DNA from 3 places in the Buttiauxella sp. 3AFRM03 genome. Region 1 is predicted to be linked to each of the others. Evidence: predicted binding sites of a transcription regulator. Region 1 holds the regulator's gene; each other region holds the start of a gene.
What was found. The regulator PhoB, encoded in region 1, activates phosphate uptake and scavenging genes when phosphate is short. The targets are predictions, from matches to a motif close to CTGTCATAAAACTGNCNNAT.

Region 1 (8,001 bases):
AATAACGCCCATGCAAACGGTTTAGCTGGTTGTTCGCCAACCACACCAGATTATCGAGCGTTAGCCCCTGGGCAAACTTACGGAATTTATCGCCTTCCTTCGAACCAATTAACGCATTGAGATAGCCCCAGTCTTCAACTTGCTGCTGGCACTCGACGATGGACTGCATCAGCCCTTGCTGGCGTAGGCGATTTTCTGCGTCATGGCGAAGCTGTTGCTGAATCTGTCCTTGTTGCGTGGTGTTCTCGCGCAGTTGCTGATTACACAGCGTTAATTGTGCGTCCAGCAAACTCAGTTCTGCATCGTCAGCAAGCGTAGTTGGGCGAGCCGCTTTATGGTCAGTGAGCGCTTTCTCAGCTTGCTGGCAAAGAATGGTTTGCTGCTGATGCTGTTGCTCAAGATGCTGTTTTTTCTGCTCAAGTTGCTGGCGTTCACTTTCATCGAGTAATGCTGCCTGGAATGACGGTGCATCGGCGAACTGGCTAGCGGCAAGGGTGGACAGGAACTGCTCATTTGCCTGACTCACGCGGGCTTCTTCCTGTTGCAACTGCTGTTGCAGCGTCTTCCACTGGCTCTCCAGCGCAATACAGTCGCTGTGCAAGTTATGCCAGTTTTGCAACGCTGAAATTTGTTCGCTTTCGGATAGCGGAGCAGGCGTGGTGCCATCATCAATCAGCGCATTGAGCAGGTTTTCCAGGGCGTTTAGTTGCTGTTGTAAACGTGGAAGTTGTTCATTGCGCTGTTGCCAGCTTTGGGATTCCTGTTGGCGCTGTTCCAGCCAGCTATGTTCTTCACCGTGAGCGGGATGTTGTAGGCCAGCATTTTCGAGCACGCTATTGAGTGTTTCTCGTTGTGCCGCGGCCTCTGCCGCTAGTTTGCTGTGTTGCAGACGCGTCCGAGCGAGTTGCTCCTCCAGCACGATCCGTTGGCTGAGTTGATGCAGCTGCTGCTCGCGTTTTTCTTCGCTTTCCAGCCACTGCTGGAGGTCGTCCTCGGGCTTCAGCGCCAGTTGCAGGCTGGCGCACAGTTGCTGCCAGCGTAGACGTAATGCCTTCTCTTCTTCATCAAGCGTTTTGATGGCGACAACCAGGTTTTCGCGCTGTGAACGCAACGTGTCGAGTTGGCCTTTCATCGCAAAACCAGCTTCCGCAAGGCTGGCAACTTCACGTTTTAGTGCCGTCAGACGCTGCTGATTTTCTCCTGGCTGTATGGCCTGATAATCCGCCACTGCCGGATGCTGCGTGGAACCACACAGCGGGCAAGGTTGATCGGGTTGCAAATGGGCGCGTTCAGCTTCGAGACTGACAATGCGCATTTCCAGTTCGCATACTTTTTCCAGGTCACTTTCATGCTGGCGGCGCTCTTTGTATTGCTGGCGTTTGAGTGCCAGCTCGACATCGCCTTGAGTGATCTGTTTTTCAAGCGCAGTAATATCTTGTTGCTGCTGGATTTTTCGCTTGTGAAGTGAGGCAAGTTGCGGCTGTAAAGCAGCAAGCTGCTGGCGCAAAGGGCGCGCGGTAATCGTTGCTTGTAAATGAGTACTCACTTCATCAGCAGTGAGCGTAAGCTCAACGGCTGGCAGCAGTTCCAGCTTTTTCTGGCTAGTTTCAATATCACGCTGCAAGGTCTGTAGCTGGCTGGCATCGCGTTGTTGTTGATTGAATGCCATGCGCCAGCCTGCAAGTTCAGCGCCCCACAGGCGGTACCTGTCATGCGTTTTCAGCCAGGCTTGCAGCTCGCTGTTTTCATGCGCCAGTTTTGCTGCCTGGCTTGCGGCGGCCTGCCGGGTCTGCTGGCGACGCACTGTCGCCTGATGTAAGCGAGTATTCACTTCTTCGCTTTGTACGCGGGTGTTTTGCAGCGTGGCCTGTAATTCCTGCAAGCGTTGCCAGTCAGGGCGCAGTTTTTCTGCGGGCTGGGCTCGTGTTAGTTTTTCGAGAAGCGGCGCTGCTTCTTCGATTGCGCGAGTTGCCGCATTCAGTGCCGTTCCCGCATGCGAGTGTTTTTGAGTCAACAGGTCGAGTTGGCTGAGCCATTGCTGGTGTTGCTGGAGTGTCTGCTGTTCAGCCAGGCGGTTTTTTTCTTCTGTAGTAAGTGCCTGCAAACTCTCTGAAAGCTGCTGGCGCTGGGATTCATCCAGAAGTGCTACACCTGCTGCCTGCGCTTGCAGGTTCTCTAATTGGCTGCGTACATTTTTATGATTTTCGAACACCGCCGCAGAAACTGTACCGTAAATTTCAGTACCGGTGAGTTCTTCAAGCAATGAGGCACGGTCATTGGCGTCGGCATTTAAAAACGCCGCAAACTGCCCCTGAGAAAGCATCATGGAGCGGGTGAAGCGGTCGTAATCGAGTCCGGTCAATTTGGCGGTGATATCGAGCTTATCTTTCACTTTATCGGCGATGATCTTGCCGCTTTCTACTTCAGCCAGCTCAACGCGCGGGGCTTGCAGATTGCCGTTGGCCGCATTACGCGCCCGGTTCTGGCTCCAGAATGCGCGGTAGGCAACACCTTTTACTTCAAATTCCACTTCCGCCAGACACTCGGCAGTGTCGCGGGTCATCAGGTCATTCTGTGATTGCGAGACCGTGTTGAGACGTGGCGTTTTGTGATAAAGCGCGAGGCAGACAGCATCAAGTAGCGTAGTTTTACCCGCTCCTGTTGGCCCGGTGATGGCAAACAAACCATTGCTGGCGAAAGGCTCGCGGGTGAAATCAATTTTCCATTCCCCTTTCAGGGAGTTGAGGTTTTTCAATCGCAGACTGAGGATTTTCATGCTTGTTCCTCCGCGTCATGCAGGCTGGCGACCGTTTGGGCAAACAGAGTGCGCAGGCGTTTTGCGCGTTCTTCAGTGGTTTCTTCCTGAACCAGGCGGCGTTCAAAAACCTCTTCAACCGTCAATTCACTTAGGGTTTCTTTATGTTGTTGAGCAATAACACGCTCGCGCTGCTCACGGCTACGGCGCAGCAAAACCACTTCAACAGGCAGCGTTTCGGTTAGCTGTTGAATATGGCGCTGCATATCATGCAGATATTCATCGGTGGCGATTTCAATATCCAGCCACACTTTGGGTTCTGTCGGTGCATCGCGCCATTGTTCAAGCTGCTGTTCAATTTCGTTCAGCGAACCTTTGATCACCGCCAGCGGCTGGCTAACTGGTACCGTAAGTGGGGTGACTTCATGAAGTTTACCTTCTGAAAATTCAACCAGATAAACACTTTTGGTCTTACCGGTTTCGTCAAAACTTAACGGTATTGGTGAGCCGCTGTAGCGGATATGTTCGGTGCCACCAATTAATTGCGCACGGTGAATATGGCCCAGGGCAATGTAATCGGCATCCGGGAAATGCTGCGCCGGGAAAGCGTCGAGTGTGCCAATATAGATGTCACGCACGGCGTCACTTTTCGTCACGCCGACGGTGGTTAAATGCCCGGTGGCGATAATTGGCAACTGCGCGTCAGCGCGCAGAACGCAAGCGGCGCTAAAACACTGCTGATAATGTTCACCGATCGCTTCCATTAATGAACGCTGCTTTTCATGGCCGGATAAACCCGCCAGACTGTTTTGAATATCGCGTGGCCGCAGAAAGGGAATGGGGCAGAGAATAGCGCCAGGCGCGCCATCTTTCGTATTCAGCACAATTGCCTGCTGGCTGGTATCGTGGCGTGCGCTGGCGACGACATAAGTGTTAAGACACGCCATCAGTTCACGGGACTCGTTCAATGTGGCAACTGAGTCATGGTTACCGGCGAGCACCACCAGTGAGCAGCCGGTAGACTGGAGTTGCACCACAAAGCGGTTATACAGTTCTCGCGCATAGCTTGGTGGCGAGCCAGTATCAAAAATATCGCCCGCGACGATTATTGCATCCACATCATGTTCAACGGCAGCTTTCAGCAGCCATTCAAGAAAAGCCTGATGCTCCGGCCCGCGGCTTTTGGTATAAAAATTTTGACCAAGGTGCCAGTCTGATGTGTGAATTATGCGCATAACCTGTCCGGTGGCTTAAAAGCGAGGCCTCGATTATAAGGGGGCGAGGCGGAAAACGGCATAGGTCTCTGTGTCATAAATCAAATTGATGAGTCACTAAACAGTCATGTTTTTCATAAATCTGTCATAAATCTGACGCATAATGGCGCCGCATTGAAACAACTATAATTATTCCTTGAGCAGGGCGAATCATGGCGAAGCGTATTTTAGTCGTAGAAGATGAAGCTCCAATCCGTGAAATGGTGAGCTTTGTGCTTGAGCAAAACGGTTTTCAGCCTGTAGAAGCGGAAGATTATGACAGTGCAGTGAATCTGCTTATCGAACCCTTCCCGGACCTGATTTTACTGGACTGGATGTTGCCAGGCGGCTCGGGTATTCAGTTTATCAAGCACCTGAAGCGTGAAGCATTGACGCGGGAAATCCCGGTAATGATGCTGACAGCACGAGGTGAAGAAGAAGATCGCGTGCGTGGCCTGGAAGTTGGTGCCGATGACTATATTACCAAGCCGTTTTCACCGAAGGAGCTGGTGGCGCGCATTAAAGCTGTGATGCGCCGAATCTCTCCGATGGCGGTGGAAGAGGTTATTGAGATGCACGGGCTGAGCCTTGACCCTTCATCGCATCGCGTGATGACCGGTGAAAACCCGCTGGACATGGGCCCAACTGAATTTAAGTTATTACACTTCTTTATGACGCATCCGGAACGGGTATATAGCCGTGAACAGTTGCTTAACCATGTATGGGGCACCAATGTGTATGTCGAAGACAGAACAGTGGACGTACATATCAGGCGGTTGCGTAAAGCGCTCGAGCATAGCGGGCATGATCGAATGGTACAAACAGTACGCGGTACGGGTTATCGGTTCTCAACCCGCTTTTAGTTCCTTATCAGGAGAGTGACGCGTGCTGGAACGGCTGTCATGGAAAAGGTTGGTGATGGAGCTGCTGCTCTGTTGCTTACCTGCTGTCATCTTGGGCCTTATTTTTGGCTATTTACCCTGGTTTTTATTACTGGCGGTCACAGGACTGCTGGTTTGGCATTTCTGGAATTTGCTTCGTTTGTCGTGGTGGTTGTGGGTTGATCGCAGTATGACACCGCCCCCTGGTCGCGGGAGCTGGGATCCGTTGTTATACGGTCTTCATCAAATGCAGCTGCGTAATAAAAAACGCCGTAAAGAATTAGGCAATTTAATCAAACGCTTTCGCAGCGGCGCGGAATCACTGCCCGATGCGGTAGTGCTGACTACCGAAGAAGGGACCATTTTTTGGTGTAACGGGCTGGCCCAACAGTTGTTGGGGTTACGCTGGCCGGACGATAACGGGCAGAACATCCTTAACTTGCTGCGTTACCCTGAATTTACCCGCTATTTGACGCAAAAAGATTTCGCCCGGCCGTTGACGCTGGTGCTTAACAATGGCCGTCATCTGGAATTCCGTGTGATGCCATACAGCGACGAGCAGTGGCTGATGGTGGCACGTGATGTCACGCAGATGCACCAACTGGAAGGGGCGCGACGTAACTTTTTTTCCAACGTTAGCCATGAACTGCGTACTCCGTTGACGGTACTGCAAGGTTATCTGGAGATGATGCAGGATCAGGCGCTTGAAGGGCCGCTGCGCGATAAGGCTCTGGGCACCATGCGCGAGCAAACTTCGCGGATGGAAGGTCTGGTGAAACAGCTTTTGACGCTATCTAAAATTGAAGCGGCACCGGCAATGGTGCTCAATGAAAAGATTGATGTGCCACTGATGCTGCGTGTGGTGGAGCGAGAAGCGCAAACCCTCAGTCAGCAAAGGCAGACGTTAAAGTTCGATATTGATCCCTCACTCAAAGTCTTCGGTAATGAAGAACAGCTACGCAGCGCGATTTCAAACCTGGTGTACAACGCGGTAAACCATACGCCGGAAGGGACGCAAATTACCGTGAGCTGGAAACGGGTCGCGGGTGGTGTGGGCTTTAGCGTGGCGGATACTGGTCCTGGTATTTCTGCGGAACATATCCCACGCCTGACCGAGCGGTTCTATCGAGTGGATAAAGCGCGTTCAAGGCAAACAGGTGGTAGTGGGTTAGGTCTGGCAATAGTGAAACATGCGTTAAGCCATCACGATGCGCGTCTGAATATCGAAAGCCAGCCAGGGAAAGGTTCCACGTTTTCCTTTGTGTTGCCTGAGCGTTTAATCGTTAACGATAAAGTGCTGTAAGCCGCGTAAGTTATGACACTGATGACAAGTTTTTCGTAGATCGGATAAGCGAAGCGTCATCCGACACTTCTCTCTGTAACAACTGGCGCAAATGGTGGATGACGATATCGCTTATCTACCCTGCAAAACCCGTTTATCGCTGAATAGTGTCAAAATAACTTTCCACAGGTCAGCTTGCTGGCCTGTGTTTTTTTTGCCCACATGTAAATCAAAAAAGCTTAATTGGTGATATTTTAACCACACAAAAAACCATACAATTTTCTAATGTATAAACAAATCCACTGATTTTAAGTCTAATTTAAGGAGATCAATCTGGTTTTTGGATCCCTTCTTGCCTTCAAACGCTATAAGCGTTTTAATTGCGCCCCTGTGAATAGCAGACCGACTGGATTTGAGTGGTAATTCAAACAACTATTCTTCGCCACCGATCCCGGAAAGGATTTTCCGCTGTCGTTACTGCCAATCACCGCTTTTATGCCGATGTATGACTGTCTAAGGATTGGCAAATACACGCATAAAAATTTGAATACTTACAACACCACACATCCACAGGCTGCCAAAATTTTATGACCCATCATCTGAAATCTCGAGACATCCTCGCGCTAGGCTTTATGACCTTTGCGCTGTTTGTCGGCGCAGGCAATATCATTTTTCCACCAATGGTGGGGTTACAAGCTGGCGAACACGTCTGGATTGCCTCACTTGGCTTCCTGGTGACCGCGGTTGGTCTGCCCGTTTTAACTATCGTCGCGATTGCTCGTGTCGGTGGGGGTATTGATAGCCTGAGCTCACCGATTGGCCGTCGTGCCGGTGTGCTGTTAGCGACTATTTGTTACCTGGCGGTTGGCCCATTGTTTGCCACCCCGCGTACGGCTACTGTTTCCTTCGAAGTCGGGATTGCACCACTGGTGGGTTCGGGTGAACTGCCACTGTTTATCTACAGCCTGGTTTACTTCGCGATTGTTATCGGTATTTCACTGTATCCAGGTAAATTGCTGGACACCGTTGGCCACGTGCTGGCTCCGGTGAAAATCGTTGCGCTCCTGGCGCTGGCGGCGGGTGCAATGCTGTGGCCAGCAGGCGGTATCAGCACTGCGACTGAGGCGTATCAGAATGCGGCGTTTGCTAACGGTTTTGTGAATGGCTATCTGACGATGGATACCCTGGCTTCGCTGGTGTTCGGGATTGTGATTGTTAACGCGGCACGTTCCCGTGGCGTGACTGAATCCCGCTTGCTGACACGCTATACCATTTTGGCTGGCCTGATTGCTGGTGTTGGCTTAACGCTGATTTACCTTGCGCTGTTCCGCCTGGGTTCTGATAGCGCTACGCTGGTCGCTGACCAAAATGCCAACGGTGCTGCGATCCTGCATGCCTATGTGGCTCATACCTTCGGTAGTGCTGGTAGCTTCTTCCTCGCCGCGCTGATTTTCCTTGCCTGCATGGTCACGGCAGTTGGCCTGACTTGTGCGTGTGCTGAGTTCTTCAGCCAGTATCTGCCACTGTCTTACCGTTCGCTGGTGTTTATCCTTGGCTTGTTCTCGATGGTGGTTTCTAACCTCGGGTTGAGTCATCTGATTCAGGTTTCAATTCCGGTGCTGACGGCGATTTACCCGCCGTGTATTGCGCTGGTGGTGCTGAGTTTCACCCGACCGTGGTGGCATAACTCAACCCGCGTGATTGCGCCAGCGATGGTCATCAGCACCTTGTTTGGCATCATGGACGGGATTAAAGCTTCGGCAATCAGCGATATTTTACCCGCGTGGACTTCCCACTTGCCGCTGTCCGAACAAGGCCTGGCATGGTTGC
Region 2 (8,001 bases), 1.1 Mb from region 1:
TATTGAAGGGCGATGGGTAGAAATAAGGAAGCGGTATGTCCCGGATAGATGCGGTGTTCTTCGACTGCGATGGCACACTGGTCGATAGTGAGGTTATTTGCTCCAAAGCCTACGTGCATATGTTTGCGCAATACGGCATCGAACTTGCGCTCGAGGAGGTTTTCAAAACTTTCAAGGGAATCAAGCTCTACGAAATAATCGACACGATTAATACCCGCTATGGAGTGAACTTGCCAAAAGATGAACTGGAGCCGGTTTATCGCGCCGAAGTTTCGCGTCTGTTTGATAGCGAGCTGGTAGAGATTGACGGCGCAGCAGCACTAATTGCGCAAATCAACGTGCCGATGTGTATCGTTTCCAACGGCCCGGTCAGCAAAATGCAGCATTCACTGGGCAAAACCGGCATGCTCCACCATTTCCCGGACAAACTGTTTAGCGGCTACGATATACAGACGTGGAAACCGGATCCGGCACTGATGTTCCACGCCGCCGAGGCAATGAATGTGGATATCAAAAACTGTGTGCTGGTGGATGACTCTATGGCCGGTGCGCAATCCGGTATTGCCGCAGGCATGGAAGTTTTCTATTTTTGCGCCGACCCACACAACCAGCCGATTGATCACCCGAAAGTAACGACGTTTACCGATTTAGCGCAGTTGCCGGAGTTGTGGCGTGCGCGGGGTTGGAATATCACGGTTTAAACGCCCTCACCCTGACCCTCTCCCGCAGGAGAGGGAACAGATCGAGTCGAAATTATTCTTTCGGGTCTTTACCAGCCAACAGCTTATCCAGCTCATCGCCGCCGACATGACGGAAGTCCTGTCCTTTAACGAAGTAGAAAATAAACTCACAGATGTTCTGGCAACGGTCACCGATGCGTTCGATAGAGCGCGCACAGAACAGTGCAGTCAACACACTTGGAATAGTGCGTGAGTCTTCCATCATATAAGTCATCAACTGACGCACGATGCCTTCATATTCCTGGTCAACTTTCTTATCTTCGCGATAGATACGCACCGCTTCGTCGAGATCCATACGCGCAAACGCGTCGAGCACGTCATGCAGCATTTGCACGGTGTGGCGGCCTAATGATTCCAGGCTCACCAGCAGTGGCTGATGTTGCTGCGAGAATTTCTCCAACGCCGTGCGGCAGATTTTATCTGCTACGTCGCCGATACGTTCCAGCTCAGAAATCGTTTTGATGATGGCCATCACCAGGCGCAAGTCACTGGCGGTTGGCTGACGTTTAGCGATGATGCGCACACAGGCTTCATCAATCGCCACTTCCATCATGTTAACTTTCTGATCACCTTCGATAACGCGCTTTGCCAGCTCGCCATCTTGATTGTGCATGGCGGTGATAGCATCAGAAAGCTGTTGCTCCACCAGCCCACCCATGGTCATTACCTGAGTGCGGATATATTCCAGCTCGGCGTTAAACTGGCCGGAAATGTGTTTGTTGAGATTGAGGCTATCCATTTTGTTCTCCAAATCAACCGTAGCGGCCAGTAATATAGTCTTCAGTCTGCTTCTTGGCAGGCGTGGTAAACAGCGTGTCGGTTTCGCTAAATTCAATCAGCTCACCCAGGTACATAAATGCGGTGTGGTCTGAACAACGTGCCGCCTGCTGCATGTTGTGGGTCACGATTACCACGGTGTAATCTTCTTTTAGCTCGGTGATAAGCTCTTCAATGCGACCGGTAGAGATTGGGTCAAGCGCTGAACACGGTTCATCAAGCAGCAACACTTCCGGGCGAATCGCAATACCACGCGCGATGCACAGACGCTGCTGCTGGCCACCGGAGAGACTGTATCCGCTCTGGTGTAATTTATCTTTGGTTTCATTCCACAATGCGGCTTTGGTCAAAGCCCACTGCACACGTTCGTCCATATCACTGCGTGACAGCTTTTCAAACAGACGCACACCGAAGGCGATGTTGTCATAAATCGACATTGGGAATGGCGTCGGCTTCTGGAACACCATGCCCACTTTGGCACGCAGCAGGGCGATATCCTGGCTCTGAGTGAGGATGTTTTCCCCATCCAGCAGAATTTCACCTTCGGCACGTTGCTCTGGGTAGAGCGAGTACATTTTGTTAAATGTACGCAGCAGGGTGGATTTGCCACAGCCTGACGGGCCAATGAACGCGGTAACCTGGTTCTTAGCGATATCCAGATTGATGTTTTTCAGGGCATGGAACTTACCGTAATAGAAGTTCAAATCACGAACCTGAATTTTGTCTGGGGTAGTATCGACCATACTCATCTGTTTCTTAATCTCCATCCGACGCCGCCTTTGCCGCGCCGTAAAATTTAACCGTGTTTACTCTTCGCGAAAATCACACGCGCCAGAATATTTAGCAGCAGTACGCAAAGGGTAATAATCAGAACGCCAGCCCAGGCTAACTGTTGCCATTCGGCAAACGGGCTCATGGCAAATTTGAATATCGTCACCGGCAGGTTGGCAATCGGCTGCATCATGTCCGTGCTCCAGAACTGGTTGGAGAGGGACGTGAACAGCAGAGGGGCCGTTTCACCCGCGATACGTGCAATCGCCAGCAATACCCCGGTAATAATCCCGGAAACAGACGCTTTCAGCGTTATCGCGGAAATCATTTTCCACTTTGGCGTACCCAGCGCGTAAGCCGCTTCACGCAGGCTGTCTGGCACCAGTTTCATCATGTTTTCAGTGGTGCGAATCACAATTGGGATTTGCAGCAATGCCAGCGCAATCACCCCGGCCCAACCGGAGAAATGCTGCATCTTCGCCACCACAACGGTGTAAACAAACAGGCCGACAACAATTGATGGTGCAGAAAGCAGGATGTCATTGATAAAACGAATGACTTCAGCCAGAGCGGATTTGCGACCGTACTCAGCCAGATAAATCCCGGCCATGATGCCCAGCGGCGTACCGAAAACAGTCGCCCACAGAATTAACAAGCCGCTACCCGCAAGGGCGTTTGCTAAGCCCCCGCCTTCGGTATTTGGCGGTGGTGTCATTTCGGTAAACAGCGCAATCGACATACCGTCGATACCGCGCGTAACGGTTGAGAACAAAATCCATACCAGCCAGAACAGGCCGAACGCCATGGTTCCCATTGAAAGTGTCAGAGCTACGCGGTTTTTGAACCGACGACGAGCCTGCATTTTGCGGCGAGATTCAGCTAACGCCGCGCGGCTTTGCATTTCCATTGTCGTCATGAACGCGCTCCTTCATTCTTCGCCAGACGCATAACCATGAACTTCGAGATAGCCAGTACGATAAAGGTGATCACGAACAGAATCAGGCCCAGTTCCATTAATGCTGCGGTGTGAAGGCCAGATTCCGCTTCAGCAAATTCATTAGCCAGAGCAGAAGTAATACTGTTGCCCGGCATATACAGCGAGGCGCTGTCGAGTTGGTAGGTGTTACCGATGATAAAGGTCACCGCCATGGTTTCACCCAGAGCACGCCCCAAACCTAACATCACGCCACCAATCACGCCGTTTTTGGTAAACGGTAAAACGATGCGCCAGATAACTTCCCATGTGGTGCAGCCAATACCATAGGCTGACTCTTTCATCATCACAGGAGTTTGTTCGAATACATCACGCATAACCGCCGCAATGTACGGAATGATCATGATTGCCAGAATGACGCCTGCGGCAAGAATACCAATACCGAACGCCGGGCCGGAGAACAGCTCGCCAACAATCGGCACAGAAGAAAGCACGTTGCCGACAGGTTCCTGGAAGTACTTCGCAAACAGCGGAGCAAAGATGAACAAGCCCCACATGCCGTACACAATACTTGGAATTGCCGCCAGCAGTTCGATGGCGATACCCAACGGGCGACGCAACCAGTTCGGTGCCAGTTCTGTCAGGAACAATGCGATACCAAAACTGACTGGCACAGCAATTAACAGCGCGATAAACGAGGTTACCAACGTGCCGTAAATCGGCACCAGTGCACCGTAAATATCGTTAGGAGCATCCCACTCTTTCGTCCACAGGAACGAGAAACCAAACTTCTGAATGCTCGGCCAGGAGGAGATAATTAGGGAGATGATGATGCCGCCAAGAAGAAATAGCACAATCAGCGCAGCCAGTTTTACCAGCGCGCTGAAAATGACATCACCTTGTTTGCCAGGGGACTTGAACGTCGGCTTACTTACCGCCATAGCTTACTCTTTGTAGTGTTGGGTTGACCCGGCGTAAGTTACTCTATACACTGGGTTTTATCACCCGAGCTTTAAAAAATTAGTACAGCGCTTTACCGGAGCTGTCTTTTACGTTGGTCTTCCATGCAGCACGAACCTGCTCAACCACGGAATCTGGCAGGGAAGCATAATCCAGCTCGTTAGCCTGTTTTGCACCCTCTTTATAAGCCCAGTCGAAGAACTTCAGCACTTCAGCACCTTGCTCTGGGTTCTTCTGCTCTTTGTGAACCAGGATGAAGGTCGTGGACGTGATTGGCCACGCAGCCTCACCTTTCTGGTTAGTCAGATCCTGAGCGAAGGTTTTGCTCCAGTCCGCGCCTTTAGCCGCGTTAGCAAAGTTTTCTTCAGAAGGGGCTACCGGCTTGCCATCTGCGGAAACCAGTTTGGTATAAGCCAGGTTGTTCTGCTTAGCGTAAGCATATTCAACATAACCGATTGAACCAGGCAGACGCTGTACGAAGGCTGCGATGCCGTCATTACCTTTGCCGCCCAAACCTGTCGGCCAGTTTACCGTTGAGCCTGCACCCACTTTAGTTTTCCACTCTTCGTTCACTTTCGCCAGGTAGCTGGTGAAGACGAAAGAAGTACCGGAACCGTCAGCGCGACGCACAACAGCGATGTTTTGTGATGGCAGTTTCATGCCTGGGTTGAGTTTAGCGATAGCTGCATCATCCCATTTTTTGATTTTGCCCAGGTAGATGTCACCCAGTGTTGCACCGTCGAGCACCAGCTCACCGGATTTCACGCCCGGCAGGTTTACTGCCAGAACAACACCGCCGATAACAGTCGGGAACTGGAACAGCCCTTCTTGTTGCAGTTTGTCGTCAGCCAGTGGGGCATCAGACGCACCGAAATCAACAGTGTTAGCAATGATTTGTTTAACGCCACCGGAGGAGCCGATACCCTGGTAATTTACTTTGTTACCAGTTGATTTATTGTAGGTATCTGCCCATTTGGCATACACCGGCGCAGGGAAGGTTGCACCGGCACCAGTCAGGCTTGCAGCGGCGTTTGCGCCAAAAGCAGTCAGGGATAAGGTCGCGGCGACAACAGTTGCGACAGTGGTACGCATAACTTTCATAATGTCTCCTGCAGAGGTGAACGTAAATCGTTGTTTAGTGAATGCAGGATAGAAAATAGGACAGTTTAGTGACAGTTAAATGTACGAAATATGACAGTTTTATGACAGCATCCTGCAACCAGAACACCAACAAATAAAACCATTTAAAATCAATAAATTGATATCAATAACCACAATCACTTTGTCGAAGATTATTTTTGTGTGACAGATAGAATTGTAGTTGAAGATGACAGTTTGTCATAAAAGCCGTGAACAGAGCTTCTGCCATGACAGCGAAAAAAGAGCCGCCAAATGGCAGCTCTTGTAACGACGGTGACAATCAACCCAACCTAGTTGCCGCGATACACCTGTTGGCCTTCGAACATCGTCCACAGAACTTTTGCATCCCTGAGGCTTTCAATGCTGACTTTCTCGAGATTGCGATCAAACAGCACGAAGTCCGCACTCTTGCCTACAGCAATGGAGCCAATCTCTTTATCACGACCAATCACTTTCGCCGCATTGATGGTATAGGCCTGCAACATCGCTGCCCGGTCGATCTTTTCACTATCTGGAGGAAGCTCACCCAGTTCCCCTTTACGCGTCACTGCAGTGTAAATTGCCAGTAACGGATTAGGGCTGGAGACCGGCCAGTCGCTGGCTCCCGCAATTAAGGCGTGATGGCGGTATAAGTCCCCAGCCGGATAGAGATGTGTTAATAACGGTGCCGGAACTTTTCCTTCCAGCATGGTAGTTGTCGCACCATCACTATCTATACCAGCCCACAACAGTTGCATTGATGCCGCCACGTTAAGTTGCTGGAAGCGTGGAAGACTTTCCGGGCTGACCACTTCAAGGTGGGTAATGCTGTGCAAAATATTGCTGTTACCGTTCGCTTTGCGGGTACAGGCAACGGCATCCAGTGATTCCTGAACCGCACGGTCACCGATGGCATGGAAATGCACAATCATGTTTTCGGCATCAGCCTTAGCAATCAGCTGGCAATACTTCGCCTTGTCGAGCGTATCGTTACCGCTGTACCCTGGTCGATTAAGATAAGGCTGGCTCAGTTTCGCCGTTTGAGAAGGGTATTCGATTACGCCATCCTGGAAGATTTTAATGCCCATCAGTTTGACATCCGGCGTCTGCGAGAATTGTTCTCTGATCGCGGCAATATCATCAATGGTGGCAGGAGAAGCGTTGATATTGACCAATGCCAGTCCGGTCATATGGCCGGTTAATTTACCGGCTTTTGCCAGAGCGGTATAAGCCGGAAGCACGCCTAAATCATTGCGCCCAGGGCTTGCATTAAACATCGGTGACAGCGGGCGAGTATTGCTCAGTGGCTCCATCCAGGCCGTTAACCCAAAACTGTTCATTACATCCGCTCCCGCTATAACAGCGCGGGAAAGTTTGGCGTCATCCATAGGTGGAATAGAACCCATTACATGGTCCCATGCGCCTTCCGTCATGAAGCCGGTTATTTTACCGTCTGGCGTTAATATCGTTCCAGATTTTATATTGGCATCTGCCTTCTCAAGCGTTTCGGCGGTAATACCCGATTTAATTAGCATCGCCTGGTTAGCCCAACCGGTATGAGCATCTGCTCCCGCTAATACCACAGGGATGTTTTTATATTCTGGCGAATTAAACACGCTATCCAGCAGTGGTATATTATCCCAATAACTTAGCGGTACATTACTGTAAAATTGTATACCGCGAATATCGCGTTGCGGGTTATTGTTATTTTTCTCGACAAATGCACGAATAGCAGCGGCATCATTCATGCCATCTGGAAACTCCAGGGTGAGTGTCTGGAACCCGGCATAAGCCACATGCGCATGGCTGTCGATGAGTCCAGGCATGAGGTACTTGCCTTTTAAATCAACACGCTGAGCGTTTTCCCCTAGCTGTTGGAGAACATCCTGATATTTACCCACAGCAATAATATTTTTGCCTTCTATACCTATGGCTTCAGGATGGAGAACATTCGGATCAGAACTATATATTTCCCCGCCATAGATAATCGTTTTATTATCACTCTGCTGGGCAGCGACAGAATAAGAAGAAATAGCGAGGGCACACACCAGATAAAGCATCGAGCGTTTCATTATTAACTCCATTGTGTTGTATTACATTTGCAAATAAATACGACAGTTATTGTTGTAAATATTTATACTGCTGGTGTGCTTTTTAACGGAATAAAAATATCAAAAACATAATAATCCAGGGCAACATCTGTTTCGTTATAATATTTCTCATAACACGGAATATCGCTTCTGGTTAATCCCCGGTTCTTTATCCAGGCAAAAGCAATATCCCATGCGGTATCCAGATGCTCGCCATAGACAGCGAATTTACACACGGCGTAAGTCCCACCGGCTATCGTCTGAACGGCAACACCTCGGCCAGGCTTTTCCCCATCGTGCAGTTCAATACAGACATCGGTGCGGCATCGCGATTCCAGGGTTACCTCTGGCGCATCCCAGTAAATACATATCATCCCAGCTGGTTGCAGAGGTGTCCTGACAGGGAATGAGTTAAACAGATCCTGGTGCGTTAGCCAGCAAGTCTCTTTCCCATAAGCTCCAAATCTGCGCATATATGCCACCCGTCGAGCAGGCTGCGAAACAATGCTGGCAGAGACGAAGTTGGCCTCCTGCCAGCCGCTCTGCATGTCCTCATCCCTCAGAGAATAGGTGCTTTTTTCGGCTCCGACGTTTCCTGTCTTGCTTTTCG
Region 3 (8,001 bases), 1.2 Mb from region 1:
GAACGCGGAATCGACTGTAACGCCGCAAAGAAGAACAGGAAGTTGTAGCTGATTTGCTTCCACACCGAGGCAAACACCACAAGGAACATCGCCTGGCCGCTGTTTTGTGCGTGGTTCCAGTGGTAACCAAACTGCTCAAGCACGTGAGTTAGCAGGCCGCGCCCGGGGTTAAACAGGAAAATCCACAGTACGGCAGCAATCGCCGGAGCCACCGCATACGGCAGCAGCATTAACGTTTGGTAAATTCGGCTGCCACGAATGACGTAATCCGTGAGCGCGGCGAAAAACAGCGACACCAGCAAACCGCTACCAGCGACTAATCCACTGAAAATTAAGGTGGTATAGAAAGAGTCGAGATAGTAGCTGTCATGGAAGAGTTGTTTGAAATTTTCCAGGCCAACAAACGTGCTTGAAAGTCCAAACGGATCGACATTTTGCAGTGAATACCACAACGCTTCGCCCGCAGGCCAAATAAAAAAGATAATGGTGATAAGCAGTTGCGGCAGCACTAGCGCATACGGCAACCAGCCGGAACGGAACACCGGACGAGAAGATGACATAAGTAATTCTTTTCCTGAACAATGTCGGGTGACGGCTTTGCCTTACCCGACCTACAAACAGCCATTCGTAGGTCGGATAAGCGAAGCGTCATCCGACACTGAAAAACTTAAGACTTAGTCGATTGCTCGAAACGGCGCAGCAACTGATTACCACGCTCAACCGCGCTATCTAATGCTTGCTGAGGGGTTTTCTTGCCGGTCCATACCGATTCCAGCTCTTCATCCACAACGGCACGAATCTGCGGCATGTTGCCCAGACGCAAGCCTTTAGTGAACGGCAATGGCGGCTTGTTCAGCATCTGGCGCGTGGCGATATCAGCACCTGGGTTTTTCTCGTAAAAGCCTTGTTCACGCGTCAGGTCGTAAGCAGCTTTAGTGATAGGTAAGTAACCGGTTTTCTGGTGCCATTCAGCCGCAATTTCTGGTTGAGTGAGGAACTGCATAAACTCGGCAACACCTTTGTAAGTCGCGGGGTCTTTACCCTGCATCACCCACAAACTTGCCCCGCCGATAATGGCGTTTTGCGGCGCGTTCGGAATAGTAGAGTCATAAGGCATCATGCCCACGCCGTAGTTGAATTTGGCGTATTGACGGATATCAGCCAGCGAGCCAGAAGACGCGGTGGTGATGGCGCAATCCCCGCTGTAGAACTTTTCGGTAGATTCATCTTTGCGGCCAAAGTAGCTGAAATCGCCCTTCTTGTTCAGCTCTTCCAGCATCGCAATGTGTTTCACTTGCTCGGGTTTGTTGAATTCCAGAACCGCATCGGTGCCATCAAAACCGTTGTTTTTGGTGGCAACCGGCAGGCCGTTCCAGGCGCTGAAGTTTTCGATTTGAATCCAGCCTTGCCAGCCACTGGCATAACCGCATTTCATGCCTGCCGCTTTAAGTTTGGCGGTGTACTCGGCCAGGTCTTGCCAGGTTTTTGGCGGCTGATCCGGGTTCAGGCCAGCTTTCTTAAAGGCGTCTTTGTTGTAATACAGAACTGGCGTGGAGCTGTTAAATGGTTGGGAGAGCAGACGCCCGGTTTTTGAATCGGTGTAGTAACCGGAAACCGTTGGCACAAACTGAGATTCGTCGAACTTAATGCCTGCATCGCTAAAAACTTCATATACCGGCTTGATGGCTTTCGAGGCCATCATGGTCGCCGTACCCACTTCATAAACCTGCAAAATGGCTGGCGCATTGCCCGAACGGAAAGCCGCAATCCCTGCCGCCAGGTTTTGTTCGTAATTACCTTTATACACCGGGACAATTTTGTAATCAGGGTGCGTCTGGTTGAAGCGTTGAGCCAGTGAATCGACTTCTTTGCCCAGTTCACCTTCCATTGAATGCCAGAACGGAATGGAGGTGGCGGCGATAGCGCTGCTGCTAAGTACGCATCCAAGCGCAAGGCAAAGTGTTGTGAGTCGTAACGATGCAGTCATGTGTATATCCCTGGAGGTTGTCATTAGGTCACTGCGCGAAAATACGCGTTTTTGTTCGCATCAAAACATGACATGCGCGAATGACAGAAAAATAACCGTGGGGTGACAGAATTGTTACAGTGAGGTGAAAGGAAAGTGGTGATCGGAGTATTGTCATAAAAAAGGAGCCAAACGGCTCCTTGTTGATTAAGCGATAATTTAGCCGCCGAGGTAGGCGCTACGCACCGCTTCGTTAGCCAGCAGCGCGTCGCCGGTGTCTTCCAGTACCACGTGGCCGTTTTCCAGCACGTAGCCACGGTCAGCGAGTTTCAGCGCCTGGTTGGCGTTCTGCTCGACGAGGAAGATGGTCATGCCTTCGCTGCGCAGCTGCTCGATGGTATCGAAAATCTGCTGAATGATGATTGGCGCGAGGCCAAGCGACGGCTCGTCCAGCAGCAGTAAGCGCGGTTGGCTCATCAGCGCACGGCCAATCGCCAGCATTTGCTGTTCACCGCCGGACATGGTTCCCGCACGTTGAATACGGCGTTCCAGCAGGCGCGGGAACAGTTCGTATACGCGTTGGATGCGTTCATGATACTGGTCGCGTTCCGCGAAGAAGCCGCCCATCGCCAGGTTTTCTTCCACCGTCATACGTGAAAACACACGGCGGCCTTCCGGCACAATCGCCACCGCTTCACGCATGATGCGAGCGGTGTGCCAGTCGGTGATGTCTTTGCCATCAAAGGTAATCTTGCCGCTGGATGCGCGCGGGTCACCGCACAGTGTACCCAACAGCGTGGTTTTGCCCGCACCGTTCGCACCAATCAGAGTGACGATTTCGCCCTGTTTAATATGCAGACTGACCCCGTGAAGCGCCTGGATTTTTCCGTAATGGGCGCTCACCTGGTTAAATGACAACATGATATTTTCCATCTTTGCCTCACCCATTCTTATGCTTCACCCAGATACGCGCGGATTACGTCAGGGTTATTCCGGATTTGTTCCGGTGTGCCGTTCGCAAGCGGCGTCCCCTGGTTTACCACGTAAATCCTGTCAGAAATGCCCATCACCAGTTTCATGTCGTGCTCGATTAACAGCACGGTGGTGTTGTGGTGGTTACGTAACTCCATGATTAACTCGTCGAGTTCGTGGGTTTCTTTCGGGTTAAGGCCTGCGGCGGGTTCATCGAGCATCAGGATTTCTGGTTGCGTCACCATACAACGCGCAATCTCCAGGCGACGCTGATCGCCATACGCAAGGTTGCTTGCCTGGCGGTTGGCCTGCTCAAGCAGACCGATACGGTCAAGCCAGATGGCTGCACGATCCAGCGCTTCGCTTTGTGAGCGGCGGAAAGCAGGTGTTTTCAGTAAACCAGCAAACACGCCGGTTTTCAGTTGCTGATGTTGAGCCACCAGCAAGTTTTCAATCACGGTCATTTCACGGAACAGACGCACGTGTTGGAAAGTACGCACCACACCCATCCGCGCGATTTGTTGGCCAGGCAGACCTTCAAGGTGCTGGTCGCGCAACAGAATCGTACCGCCTGATGGCTTGTAAAAACCGGTCAGGCAGTTAAATACCGTGGTTTTACCGGCACCGTTCGGGCCGATTAACGAAACAATTTCTTGTGGATGCAGTTCCAGAGAAACATTGTTTACGGCGAGCAGGCCGCCAAAACGCATCATCAAGCCGTTTACGGATAACAATGGCTGACTCATGCCTGCTCTCCTTTCACTTGTTCCACTTGCTCTTTTTTAAGCTTCAACTGAGGGCGTGACATTGGCAGCAAGCCTTGTGGACGCCAGATCATCATCAGCACCATCAGGCCACCGAGCACCAGCATGCTGTATTCGTTGAGATCACGCATCAGTTCGCGTGACACCACCAACAGGACTGCGGCGAGGATAACGGCAAATTGCGAGCCCATACCGCCTAGCACGACGATCGCCAGCACGAATGCAGATTCGGCAAAGGTGAAGGATTCCGGGCTCACAAAGCCCTGACGGGCCGCAAACAGCGTACCGGCAAAGCCTGCGAACGCGGCGCTGATGGTAAAGGCGGTCAGCTTGATGCGCGTCGGGTTCAGACCCAGCGAACGGCAAGCGATTTCATCTTCACGCAACGCTTCCCATGCGCGGCCGAGCGGCATACGCAGCAAGCGGTTAATCACAAACAGCGACAACACCACTAATAGCAACGCAACGAGGTACAGGAAGATAATGCGGTCACCGGGGTTATACGCAACGTTGAAGAAGTTGCTAAAGGTATCCCAACCCCCTTCACGCGCGCTACGGCTGAATTCCAGACCAAACAACGTTGGTTTTGGGATCTGGCTGATACCGTTCGGCCCACCAGTAATTTCGGTGTTGTTAAGCAGTAAAATACGGACGATTTCACCAAAGCCGAGCGTCACAATCGCCAGGTAGTCACCGCGTAAACGCAGCACCGGGAAGCCGAGCAGGAAACCCGCCGCCGCAGACACCAGGCCCGCGATTGGCAAGCACGTCCAGAACCCTAAGCCGTAATAATGGTTGAGCAACGCGAAGGTATAAGCGCCGATGGCATAAAAACCGCCATAGCCCAGAACCAGCAAGCCGGACAACCCCACCACCACGTTCAGGCCCAGGCCGAGAATGATATAAATCATGGTCAGCGTGGCGATGTCGACCGTGCCGCGTGAAACCACAAACGGCCACGCAACCGCGAGCACCAGCAGCGCCAACAGGAACAGTTTTTGCTTCGGCGTAGAACCGTCTAACGCAGGCAGCACAAACTTCGGTCCGGAGACTTTTTTCATGCCTTTCTGGAATGCAGGGCGCAGCAACTGGAAGACGAAGACAATCGCCGTACCAATCAGAACCCACTCCCAGCGCACCGTTTCCGCACTGTGAACGACAAGTTTAGTCCCATCGAGACTCAGCTGAACGCCCATAAAGACGCCCGCCAGCACGAAAAATATCGCCGCCGAAAGCAGCGCAAGAACAACATGCATCGGTTTCATACTTTTTCTACCTCCGGACGGCCCAGGATACCGGTTGGCATCACCAACAGAACCACGATGAGCAGTGCAAAGGAGACAACATCTTTATATTCGGTGCTCAGATACGCCGAGGTCAGCGCTTCTGCAACACCTAAAATCAGGCCACCAATCATCGCGCCAGGAATACTGCCGATACCACCAAGAACCGCTGCGGTGAAGGCTTTCATCCCGGCCATAAAGCCGATGTATGGGTTGATAACGCCGTAGAATTGGCCGAGCAGAACGCCCGCTACCGCCGCCATAGCAGCGCCAATCACGAAGGTCAGGGAGATAACGCGGTCGGTGTTGATACCGAGCAGGCTCGCCATTTTCAAATCTTCTGCACACGCACGGCAGGCACGGCCCATGCGGGAATAGCGAATAAACAGCGTCAGTGCCAGCATCGCGATGAACGTCACGACCCAAATAACCAGCTGCATGGTGGTAATGGTTGCAGTGAAGTTTTCGCTGGCACCCACCACCCACTGGCCGTTAAACAGGCTTGGCAGTGCGATATCGCGTGAACCTTCAGTGAGGCTGACGTAGTTTTGCAGGAAGATCGACATCCCGATAGCAGAGATCAGTGCAATCAGTCGCTTAGAGTTACGCACCGGTTTATACGCGACACGTTCGATGCTCCAGCCGTAAGCACTGGCAATAACAATCGCGCCAATGAAACCGGCGCCGACCAGCATCCAGCCCACATCAATGCCCAGCATCATCAGCGCTGCGATGATCATGAACGAGACATAGCTGCCAATCATATACACCTCGCCGTGGGCGAAGTTGATCATGCCGATAATGCCGTAAACCATGGTGTAACCGATGGCAATCAACGCATAAGTGCTGCCCAGCGTGACGCCGTTAAACATCTGCTGCAGGAAGTAGAGGAACTGCTCGGACATACAATAACCTTATTTATTTCCCCTCCAGCGCATAGCCGCCGGAGAGGAGGGATGACCCAGAATTATCAGCCGTTACTTCGCCACAGAGGACGAACCGTCGGCATGCCACTGGAAGACACCAAATTCAAATCCCTTCAGATCGCCTTTCTCATCCCAGTTCAGCGGCCCAATCACGGTTTTCGCACCGTTTTCTTTTAAGTCTTTAATTAAATCAGCAGGTTCTTCACTACCAGTACGCTCAAGCGAGGTCGCCAGAGATTGCACCGCAGCGTAGGTGATCCACACATACGGGCCGCTTGGATCTTTCTTCTCAGCTTTCAGTTCATCAACGATAACTTTGTTCGCCGGGTCCTGGTCATAGCGTTTTGGCATGGTGACTAACATCCCTTCACCCGCCGCACCCGCGATGTTGGACAGCGATGCGTTACCCACACCTTCTGGTCCCATAAACTGGGTTTTCAGGCCAACAGCACGCGCCTGACGCAGGATCTGCCCCATTTCCGGGTAGTAACCGCCGTAGTAAACGAAGTCGATGTTTTCTTTTTGCAGACGCGCAACCAGCGTGGAGAAATCTTTGTCGCCCGCGGTGATCCCGTCGAAGAAGACGATGTCCGCGCCGCCTTTTTTCAGGCCATCTTGTACAGAGCGCGCCAGGCCTTCGCCGTACTGCTGTTTGTCATGAATGATGGCGATGCGCTTTGGCTTCACGGTTTCAAGAATGTATTTAGAGGCGGTTGGGCCCTGAGAAGAATCCAGGCCAGCGGTACGCATAATCATTTTGTAGCCGCGGCTTGTCAGCTCTGGGTTAGTCGCACCAGGGGTAATCATCAGAATGCCTTCGTCTTCGTAGATATCAGACGCTGGCTGAGTAGAAGAGGAGCAGAGGTGGCCGATAACGTAACGCACACCGTCGTTGACGATTTTGTTGGCAACCGCAACGGCTTGTTTCGGGTCACAAGCATCATCGTATTCAACCGCAACAAGTTTGTCGCCTTTGATGCCGCCTTTAGCGTTGATGTCTTTGATTGCCTGGCGAGCACCGTTGAATTCCATGTCGCCCCACTGCGCAACCGGCCCTGACATAGCACCAACAACCGCAACCTTAATGTCTGCTGCCGCTGCCGCGTGAGACACCGCCAAAGCAACAAACCCGGCGAGTAATGTCTTCGCGTTTACTTTCATTCTTTGAATCCCCATTTATCGTGATTTTGTGGTTTTATTATGGTCAAAAAGCATGCTGTTCACTTTTCAACCTTTAGCCATTTTTATGAGTGTCGTTAAGGGCTTAGCGTTAATATTTACAATATTTAAGGCTAAACTCTCTATTTTTCAGGCTATTAAGCAAAGATATTATTCTGTATTTGATGATAGTTAAACAAAAAAAAGCACCTTTTTCAGCATAAAATAGCGATACAAAGAGCGGAATAAAACACTAGGTTTTAGGGTTTTATACTGGCCATTTTTCAATCCACCACTTATCAAACTGGCATACGTTTGAGGCAAAAATTAATCGTCTGGTATATGGCAGATAAAAGATAAAGCGTCTGACGCAAATAAATTGGTTACACTCGGGGTTTTCCCGCTTTTTGGTTAGCTCGCTTATGAAACTCACCATCATTCGTCTGTTTGAGTGTAGTGCTCAGGATAAGATTGATCTTGCAAAGATCTGGCCGGAATATTCCAGCGCCTCACTGGCTCTTAGTGACGCCCACCGTATTTACGCGGCAAAATTTAACGATCGGCTATTAGGCGCGGTACGCGTCACACTTGCGGGTGCCGAAGGCGCTTTAGATTCGCTGCGGGTACGTGAAATTACCCGTCGTCGTGGCGTTGGGCAGTATTTAGTCGAAGAGGTGATTCGCGATAACCCAGACATCACCAGATGGTGGATGAGTGACGTTGGTGTGGAAGAGCGTGATGTTATGACGGCGTTTATGCGGGCGGTAGGGTTTGCGGAGCAAAGTGGTGGTTGGGGGAAATGAGATGAATGCGTCGGATGACGCTGGCGCTTATCCGACCTTGTATCTTGAACCGGTAGCTGGTTAGCTACCGGTTACATGAAACGGAGGAAGCTTGTATCCGACCTGAAGACCTCGATCTTCCGACGTAGC

Region 2: a site for PhoB is predicted at 5,372-5,391, ahead of pstS (phosphate ABC transporter substrate-binding protein PstS). Genes of this name have one in related genera too.
Region 3: a site for PhoB is predicted at 2,088-2,107, ahead of ugpB (sn-glycerol-3-phosphate ABC transporter substrate-binding protein UgpB). Genes of this name have one in related genera too.

What each region holds. Positions count from the first base shown of each region.
Region 1 is NZ_CP033076.1:1,945,770-1,953,770, reverse strand. It holds gene sbcC (exonuclease subunit SbcC) at 1-2,776, opposite strand, end outside; gene sbcD (exonuclease subunit SbcD) at 2,773-3,990, opposite strand; gene phoB (phosphate response regulator transcription factor PhoB) at 4,182-4,871, shown strand; gene phoR (phosphate regulon sensor histidine kinase PhoR) at 4,894-6,192, shown strand; gene brnQ (branched-chain amino acid transporter carrier protein BrnQ) at 6,759-8,001, shown strand, end outside.
Region 2 is NZ_CP033076.1:3,017,925-3,025,925, reverse strand. It holds gene yieH (6-phosphogluconate phosphatase) at 36-701, shown strand; gene phoU (phosphate signaling complex protein PhoU) at 754-1,479, opposite strand; gene pstB (phosphate ABC transporter ATP-binding protein PstB) at 1,493-2,266, opposite strand; gene pstA (phosphate ABC transporter permease PstA) at 2,314-3,204, opposite strand; gene pstC (phosphate ABC transporter permease PstC) at 3,201-4,163, opposite strand; gene pstS (phosphate ABC transporter substrate-binding protein PstS) at 4,243-5,283, opposite strand; gene D8682_RS15570 (amidohydrolase) at 5,613-7,373, opposite strand; gene D8682_RS15565 (GyrI-like domain-containing protein) at 7,436-8,001, opposite strand, start outside.
Region 3 is NZ_CP033076.1:3,175,831-3,183,831, reverse strand. It holds gene ugpA (sn-glycerol-3-phosphate ABC transporter permease UgpA) at 1-560, opposite strand, end outside; gene ugpB (sn-glycerol-3-phosphate ABC transporter substrate-binding protein UgpB) at 668-1,987, opposite strand; gene livF (high-affinity branched-chain amino acid ABC transporter ATP-binding protein LivF) at 2,186-2,899, opposite strand; gene livG (high-affinity branched-chain amino acid ABC transporter ATP-binding protein LivG) at 2,917-3,684, opposite strand; gene D8682_RS16225 (high-affinity branched-chain amino acid ABC transporter permease LivM) at 3,681-4,967, opposite strand; gene livH (high-affinity branched-chain amino acid ABC transporter permease LivH) at 4,964-5,890, opposite strand; gene livK (high-affinity branched-chain amino acid ABC transporter substrate-binding protein LivK) at 5,963-7,072, opposite strand; gene panM (aspartate 1-decarboxylase autocleavage activator PanM) at 7,492-7,872, shown strand.